Regions from separate parts of the Breoghania sp. JC706 genome, predicted to be linked through region 1. Evidence: riboswitches for the same ligand, from Rfam matches in the RefSeq annotation. Region 1 holds a riboswitch; the other holds the start of a gene.
The links. A riboswitch is a leader RNA that binds a small molecule or an ion and turns the genes downstream of it on or off. The one in region 1 is predicted to bind cobalamin.

Region 1 (4,461 bases):
TTCCCAGCCGCCGGGCCCTGCGGGCAACGCCCCGCAGCCGCGCTTGCGGCCGACCCAGACCGCCGTGCGCCCGCCCGCCCAGCCTGCCATGATCCCGGCTCAGCCTGGCGCGCCATTTGCCGGCGAGACCGCGCCCGCGCCGCAGCGGGCAGCGCCGGGGCTTGTCCCTGACGAACCGCTGCCGCGCGACGTGCTGGCCGACGAGGTGGGCGGCGAGCCGCAGCGCTCTTCCTTCCGGCTGCTCGATCGCCTGCGCGGCGATACGGGGGGCGATGGCGACCGTACGCTTGCCAAGGACGACGTGCGCCGGCTGCAGGCGACGCTGTTTGAACTGCTGGAGTGCAAGCGGATCCTCGATCAGGCACGCTGACGCATCGCCGGGCTCTCAATCGGTCCGGGATGGGGCAGCATGTTGCCATCTTGTCCGCAAAGTGCTGCGCAATCCTTCACCGCATCGCGCGAATCCGGACGCGTTGACCAGACTTACGCGTTGGACAGACTTGGGGGTACCGATGAAACGCACGATCCTTGCCGCGGGCGCCGCATCCCTTCTGCTCGGCTTTCTGCCCGGCGCAAGCCTTTCGGCGGCCGAGACCGTCAAGGTCACGCCGCTTGGGGGGCAGACCGGGGAGTTCTGCCGGCTCGACCGGGCGCTTCTGTTCGAGGATCCCGATGGCACGCGGCTTCTCTACGATGCGGGCATGACCGTTGCCGGGCCGGACGATCCGCGCCTCGGCGACATCGATGCGCTGCTGGTCTCCCACCTGCACGGCGACCATGTCGGCCCGCGCCGCACCAGTGCGGTGAACGCGGGAACCTGCGCCAAGCCCGATCTTTCCGTCGATGCGCGCCCGGATACAAACGTCGCCCAGATCGCGTTCGCCAAGGGCGCGAAGATCGTCACCGGCTCGGAGATGCCGGCCTTCTTCGCAGCCAAGCTGAAGGCGCTTGGTGGGGACCCGGAAAATTCCGTGCTGGCGCGCTTCGGCGGCTCGGTGAAGGTGGGGGGTGTGACGATTTCCACCGTGCCGGCAGTGCATTCCAACGGCGTTTCGCCCGATCTCATCGGCGGCGACCTTGGCAAGGCGATGGAAGCGGCCGGCATCGCCGGCTATGCGGGACCGCCGACCGGCTATATCCTGCGCTTTTCCAACGGGCTCGTGGCCTACCTGTCGGGCGACACCGGCATGACGGCGGAGCAGGAAACCGTCGTGCGCGGCTTCTACGACGCCAAGCTCGTCGTCATCAATATCGGCGACACGTTCACCACGGGCCCCAAGGAAGCGGCCTGGGTTGTCGACGAACTGGTGCACCCGGCCTCCGTCATCCCCTCGCACGCCAACGAGGAGGCGACGCAGAACGGCGAGGTCGTGAAGGGCACCCGCACCGAAGCCTTCCTGATGGCGGTGAAGGTGCCGGCCCACGTTCCGCTTTCCGGCAAGACGATGGAATTCGACGAAGGCGGCACCTGCGTGGCGGGCTGCTGAACGCAGGATACCGGGCGCGGGACGTTGAGCTTCGGGCTCCGCGCCCCGCGACGTGTCGCGCTAGGGCTTGCCGCCCCAGCGGTCGGTGAAGACGAGATCCTGAAGCGGCTGCCTGCGCCCCCAGCCGGCCAACTGAAGCTCGGGAACCTCGTAGAGTTCGCGCACGTGGCCAAGGCAGAGATAGGCGACGGGCACCACATGATCGGGCAGGGCGAGGATGCGGCCGAGGTCTTCGCCGTGGAAAATGCTCACCCAGCCTACGCCTATGCCCTCCGCGCGGGCGGCAAGCCACAGGTTCTGCACGGCGCAGACGGTGGAATAGAGATCGGTGTCGGCGTCGTGCGTGCGGCCGAGCACGACCGGGCCGTCGCGCTCGCGATCGCAGGTGACGCAGATGTTGAGCGGCGCCTCGTCGATACCCTGCAGCTTGAGCCTGGGGTAGAGCGCCCGGCGCTCGCCCTGAAACATAGCGCCGGCTTCCGCGTTGGCGCGCTCGAAGGCCTGGCGCACCGCCGCGCGCACGCCGGGATCTCGCACGAGAATGAAGTTCCACGGCTGCGAGAAGCCGACCGAGGGTGCTGCGTGCGCCGCGCCGAGAATGCGGGCAAGCGCGTCGTCATCGATCGGATGGGGCAGGAACTGGCCGCGCACATCGCGGCGTTCGTGGATGGCGCGGTAGACGGCCGCGCGTTCCTGTGCGCTGAAGGGGCCGGCCGGTTTCAGATGGTCCGGTTTCCGTTGGGCCTGGTTCGGTTGGGCCGGTTTCGATGAGGCGGGCTTTTCCGTTGGCTGCATGACATATCCCCTGTCCGACACGCCTGAGCCCTCCGACGCTGTCCGTGCGTCGGGGGCAATGTCGTCCGGCCGGTCTTCTGACTTGGCTTCGCCCCGCAGCGGCGCCTTCCCGGCCTTGGGGGCTGTTCCCCGCAAGCCAGTGGCATAAGCCGCCCGGTCCACCTCACAGCGTTGGGCACGTCACGGATTTTCACCGTGTTCCCGATTATTCCCGCCGCATCGCGCATGGGGGCACCGGACGGGCTCGTGATAAAGGGTTTCATGGTCCGGCGGAAGCGATCGATATCATTTTCGTGCCGGGTTCTGAGGCGAGGGGGTCTGAGGCGCTGGGCTCTGAGGAATGTGCGGAAGCGCTCATCCGGGCGGTCGTCTGGAAGGGCAGGCCACTTGCGTCTGCCAGGGGGAAGGTGACGGGGGAAACGTGTGGCCGCGGTGGGCCGGAAGAGAGGCATTCGCCTTCTCCCGGCCAAGCGATTTCCGCGCCGGCGAGGCGTGGACGAGAGCGAAGTCGCGTCAGATCGCGAGGTTTTCGAACTCCTCGTACAGGCGGTTGAGTTCGCTCCAGCCATTGGCCCAGGCGGTGTTGGGCGCCTTCAGCCCGAGGCTGCTGGGCAGACGGGTGATGGCGCCGGTGCCGGACGCGAAATCCGCGTATTCGCAATAGGTGGCGAACTGGTAGAGCCAGACGGCCTGATCGGTTTCCACGAGGTGGGGATACTCCTTCTGGTAAGTGTCCAGAACATTGCCCATGGCATAGGCGCCATCGGGATAATCGTTGCCGGTGATCCAGGAGGCATAGAGATTGCCGCTTTTCGGGGTGCCCATTTCATGCGCCAGCCAGTACCAAAGGTATTCGCACGGCAGCATCGCCACCAGGCAATAGGCGGGCGTCAGCAGGGATGTGACGATCTCCTCGTAGCGAACATAGATGCTCACCGCCTTCGGCGGCGCGATGCCGTCGGTGCCTTTCAGATGCCAGGTCTGCGAGAAGCTGTCGTTGTATTTCTCGTATCGTTGCTTCTTGTAGAGAAGGAACTCCCGGAGCACCGGAAATCCGTCGGCGCGGCCGGCTGCCGTACCGTAGTCCTCAGCACCGTTGTCGCAATAATAGGCGTCGGCAACGTTGTAGGCGCCATAGCTGTTCGGGTCGAGCGTGCCTTTCAGAATGCCCTGCAAGAAGGGCAGCTCATAGGTGGCCTCGGCGATCGGCTTGGCGGCATCCCACATCTTGAAGAAGAGCGAATCCGGTGCGGGTTTCGACGGATCCAGCTGGAACTTGTCGATGATGTGCTGAATATTTCCGAGGCGGCGGTTTCCAAGCATCGAAAATCCTCCCGGGAGATGAGTAAAATTGCATATAAACGGAATATATCAATTCGATATTTTCGTATTCAATAAATATATTAACTAATAATATATTTATTATTTATTGGATCGAGGTATATTTTCATACATCAAAATCAAAACTTCAGGAATACGAAAAAAAGCGGGCTGAATTTGAACGGGACGTCGGGCGTGCATGCGGGCTCTGGGCGCCCGAGACGTCCGGCAAGTTTGAACCTTCTGGCACGGCCGGGCCGGGGACGCCGTTTTCCCGATACGTGCTTTCCGAATACCCGTGCTCTGGTGCGGACGCGTCGCCGGACCGATCTTCGCAAGGTCGGTCAGAGGGGAAGGGGGCGGTGTGACGATTTCCACCGTGCGGGCAGTGCATTTTCAACGGGAGGTCGCTCGATCTCATCGGCAGCCATTTCCACAACACGACAGCACGAAAAGACAGCCGGCGCGTGGCCGGCTGTCTTTGTCGTTTGGAGGGGCGGTCGTGAACGTTACAGGGTCTGCATGACCCGGTTCGTGCGGCCTTGCGTCACGACGACGGCGGCTGCGACGCTCAGCAGGATTGCCGCCAGGAAGATGTAAAGGCCGATATCGCCGAAGGCGGACATGGTGAGCGCCGCCGCCGTCGGGCCGAATGTCGTGCCCAGGCAGAAGGCGATCAGGAGAGCCCCGCCGGCGCGCACGAAGTCGCCCGGATCGAGCTGATCGTTCACGTAGGCCACGCCGAGGGAATAGACCGGGTGGCTGAAGCCGCCGACCAGGAAGCTGAGGCCGGCAAGGCCCCAGAAGCCCGGCGTCAGCAGCGCGATCATCGCCGCGGCGGTGGCCGAGCCCACGGCTG
Region 2 (4,461 bases), on a different contig from region 1:
GGAAATGTGAAGTGGTTCGACCCGCGCAAGGGTTTCGGGTTCATCGAGCCCGACCATGGCGGAAACGACGTCTTCGTCCATATGAACGCGGTCAAGGCGGCGGGCCTTAACTTGCTGAAGGAAGGCCAGGTGGTCTTCTACGAGCTGGTCCACGCCGGCGACCGCAACGAGGCGCGCGACCTCGCCGTCGTGTAAAGCGCCCGAAACGCCGCGCCGGCGGGCAAGACAATTGCCTGTGCCGGCCCGAACACATCGTTTCCTGCCCGATCCCGCCGCGGCGCATGCCCGCCGGCGGGATTTTGCCATGGGGCTTTGGGGGTGAGGGGCTTTTTCGTGGCTCATCCTTCGAGACGCGCTCTCGCGGGCGCTCATCAGAGTCTGGCTTGAAAGTGGCAGTTGGTTCTTCGCCGCGAAGTCTACGCCCTTTCATACCCCTCCATCGTCATTGCCCGGACTTCGCCGGGCAATGACGATGGAGAGGTATGCGCGTAAGAGGTTGAAGGCGCGCAACCCGATGCCATTTTCGGGTCGGGCTCTCAGGAGGCCGCAGGCCGTCTCGAAGGATGAGCCGCAATAAAGAAACCCACCCCTAAAATCCTCTTCAAATCCCCCCCCCCAAAAAAAAGCCCGCGCCGTCCGGCACTAAAGCCTGATCCCCTCCTCGGCCGCGTAAGTCTGCACGATCTCGGCGAAATTCGCGTCCGGCGTGAAGCCCAGGCTGCGCGCGCGAAATGTGTTGAAGTCGCGCGGCCAGCCCGCGACGATGGCGGCGATGCGTTCGTCCGGCACGTGGCGGATGAGCTTCACCCGCTGCTGGCCGGCCAGATCGCGCAGGGTGTCGATCTGCTCCTGAACGCTCACCGAAATTCCCGGCATCGTGATGTTGCGCCGTCCCTGCAGGCGCTCGGTGTCCATGGTTGCGGCATGTTCGAGAAAGCCGACCGCGGCGCGCGGGCTGGCCATCCAGTGGCGAACCTCGGTTGATACCGGCAGGATCGCCACATCGCCGTTCAGCGGCTCCCGGATGATGGAGGAAAAGAAGCCCGAGGCCGCCCTGTTGGGTTTTCCGGGTCTGACCACGATGGTTGGAAGTCTCAGACCCACCGCGTCCACGAACCCCTTTCGCGAATAGTCGGCGAGCAGCAGTTCGCAGATCGCCTTCTGCGTGCCGTAGGAGGTGAGCGGGGTCAGGTGGTGTTCGTCGGGAATGCGGTCGGGGAAGGGGGCGCCGAAGACCGCGATTGAAGAGGCAAAGACCAGCCGCGGGGCGTGGCCCGTATCCCGCAACGCCTCCAGAAGCCGCAGCGTGCCCTCCAGATTGACCCGGTAGCCGGTGTCGAAATCGTCCTCCGCCTCGCCGGAGACGATGGCCGCCAGATGCACGACGATGTCGGGCTTCAGCCCGGCGAGCCGTTCGGCCGTTTCCGGATCGGAAATGTCGGCGGCAAGCGTCTGGACGGAAAGAGCAGCGGGGATGTCGCCGGCCGCGGGAGCGGCGGGCTCGATGATGTCGGCGAGCGTCAGCCGGTCGACCGACTGCCCGCCGATGGTTCCGTTTTCCGCAATGCGCGCGGCCAGCCGGGCGCCGATCATGCCGGCGGCTCCCAGGATGAGAACATGGTTCATAGAGCGCCCTCCTCACGGCTCCATGCCCGCCCGGTCATCTTCCCCGAAGCCCGACTATGCGGGCGCGCGGGGGAGGTGGCAAGAGCGGGCCGCGAAGGCCCGCATTTGCACGCCGCGCACCGGTCGCTGGCGCTTGGCGCGACGTGGCCTTCGCCTACAGGATTTCCCTGAGGCTCGAATCCGGTCTAGTATGGGGTATTCGGGTTCCATGCGGGCAAAGCCCGCGGGATTAAATGGGAACACGGTAAGGCTGACCCAATCGGGGGCCCGATCCGTGACTGCCCTCGCAACTGTGAACGCGGAGCCGGCTCCTGTCATCCGTCGGGCGACAAGCCCGACAGGAGAAGCCACTGGGTATCGATCCCGGGAAGGCGGAGATCCGGCGTTGAGGCGTGAGTCAGGAGACCTGCCCGGACAATGGCCTCAACAGGCGTTGCCGCTTGCCGGCGCGCCACGGACCCGCACGAAGGGTGCGGGGAAAGGAACGACATGCATATCGAACCGGGCGTCGTCGACGGCGCCAAGATCGGCTTGAGCTACGCCACCGGCGTCGGCGCCATCGGGCTTGCCGGCAAGATGGCGCTCGACACCATCCGTGAAACCGGCCGCGGCATCGGGCAGATCGGCGGCGCCTCGGCGCTTGCCGCGCGCACGGTCATCACCACCGCGCTGGTGTTCTGCTTCTTCCAGGTACTGCCGCATCATCCCGTCGGCGTTTCCGAGGTACATCTCATCCTCGGCTCCACGCTCTTCCTGATCTTCGGCGCGGGGCCGGCGAGCCTCGGGCTGGCGCTCGGCCTGCTCATCCAGGGCGTGTTCTTCGCGCCGTTCGACCTGCCGCAATACGGCATGAACGTCACGACGCTGATCGTGCCGCTTTACGCGATGAGCTTCCTGGCCCGGCGCATCATCCCGGCCGCCACCGCCTACAAGGACGTGAAGTATTCCCAGGCGCTGGCGCTTTCGACCGCCTATCAGGGCGGCATCGTCTGCTGGGTCGGCTTCTGGGCGCTCTACGGCCAGGGCTTCGGCGCGGAAAACATGGCCAATGTCGCCTCCTTCGGGGCGGCCTACATGACGGTCATCATCGTGGAACCGCTGGTCGATCTCGCCGTGCTGGCGGGCGCCAAGGCGCTCGACAGGCTGTCGGGCTCCGGTCTCGTGCAGGCCCGGCTCTATCAGCCGGCGGCATAACCGGGCGGCGGGACGCCTGCCGCGACATTTGCCATGGCAAAAAAAAAGGGGGCCGTCCGGTTGCGGGCGGCCCTTTTTGTTTGGGAGGGGCGCATGCGCATGCCGCTTGTTCCCCTCTCCCCCACAAGGGGGGAGAGGGAAGCAATCTGCTTGCTTCACCGTGCGACCCTTCAGTGATTGTCGCGCGGCACGCCCGGAATGCCGTGACTGCCGACAGCCGGTGCGGAATTCCCGACGTCCCGGTAGTTCACCGCCGGCCGCAAGACCATGCCCTTGTCGAACTGTTCGACGAGGCCGCGCTGGATCTCCTGCCAGGGCGTCTGGTTCGGCGCGTAGGCGAAGCCGCCCGCTTCCTCCAGCGCCCTGCGGCGGTCGGCAAGCTCGGCGTCGTCGATGAGGATGTCCGCCGTACAGGCGTTGAGGTCGATGCGCACGCGGTCGCCGGTCTTCAGGAGCGCGAGCCCGCCGCCGGCGGCCGCCTCCGGTGCCGCGTTGAGGATGGAAGGCGAGCCGGAGGTGCCCGACTGCCGGCCGTCGCCGATGCAGGGAAGCGCGGTGATGCCGCGCTTGATGAGGGCGGCCGGCGGCTGCATGTTGACGACTTCCGCCCCGCCCGGATAGCCGATCGGCCCCGTGCCGCGAATGAACAGCATCGAATGCTCGTCGATGTCGAGCGCGGGATCCTCGATCCGGTCGTGGTAGTCCTCCGGACCCTCGAAGACGACGGCGCGGCCCTCGAAAGCGTTCGGGTCGTCCGGGTTTTCCAGATAGCGGGCGCGGAATTCCGGGGTGATAACGCTGGTCTTCATGATCGCGCTGTCGAAGAGATTGCCCTTCAGGTTGACGAAGCCCGCATCCTTCATCAGCGGGTCGGAAACCGGCCGGATCACCCTTGTGTCGAGGTTCTCGACGCCCTCGCAATTCTCGCCGATCGGCTTGCCGTTCGCCGTGATCGCGCCCGGGTGCGGCAGCATCCCCGCCTTCATCAGTTCCGCGATCACCGCCGGCACGCCGCCGGCATGGTGGTAGTCCTCGCCCAGATATTCGCCCGCAGGCTGCATGTTGACCAGAAGCGGCACGTGGTGGCCGATCTTCTGCCAGTCGTCGTTCTCCAGCGGCACGCCGAGATGCCGGGCGATGGCATTGAGGTGGATCGGCGCGTTGGTCGACCCGCCGATGGCGGAGTTGACCACGATGGCGTTTTCGAAGGCGGCGCGCGTCATGATGTCGGAAGGCTTCAGGTCCTCGTGCACCATGTCGACGATGCGCCGGCCGGTCAGATAGGACATCTGCCCGCGCTCGCGGTAGGGCGCGGGAATGGCGGCGGAACCGGGCAACTGCATGCCAAGCGCCTCGGCCAGCGAATTCATCGTCGTCGCCGTTCCCATGGTGTTGCAGTAGCCCACCGACGGCGCGGAGGAGGCGACGAGGTCGGCAAAGCCGCCGACATCGATCTCGCCGGCCGCCAGCAGCTCGCGCGCCTTCCACACGATGGTGCCCGAGCCCGTGCGCTGGCCCTTGTACCAGCCGTTCAGCATCGGCCCGACGGAAAGCGCGATCGCCGGAATGTTGACGGTCGCCGCCGCCATCAGGCAGGCGGGGGTTGTCTTGTCGCAGCCGATGGTGAGCACGACGCCGTCG

Region 2: linked by a shared signal. The riboswitch ahead of V2L18_RS06885 (energy-coupling factor ABC transporter permease) and the one ahead of bluB (5,6-dimethylbenzimidazole synthase) in region 1 are both predicted to bind cobalamin.

The regions. Positions count from the first base shown of each region.
Region 1 covers NZ_JBANCG010000012.1:12,348-16,808, reverse strand. The annotation lists gene V2L18_RS20800 (MerR family transcriptional regulator) at 1-370, shown strand, start outside; gene V2L18_RS20795 (MBL fold metallo-hydrolase) at 513-1,487, shown strand; gene bluB (5,6-dimethylbenzimidazole synthase) at 1,548-2,282, opposite strand; cobalamin riboswitch at 2,332-2,536, opposite strand; gene V2L18_RS20785 (hypothetical protein) at 2,796-3,605, opposite strand; gene V2L18_RS20780 (MFS transporter) at 4,112-4,461, opposite strand, start outside.
Region 2 covers NZ_JBANCG010000003.1:207,664-212,124, forward strand. The annotation lists gene V2L18_RS06875 (cold-shock protein) at 1-195, shown strand, start outside; gene denD (D-erythronate dehydrogenase) at 643-1,626, opposite strand; cobalamin riboswitch at 1,811-2,055, shown strand; gene V2L18_RS06885 (energy-coupling factor ABC transporter permease) at 2,116-2,820, shown strand; gene V2L18_RS06890 (IlvD/Edd family dehydratase) at 2,991-4,461, opposite strand, start outside.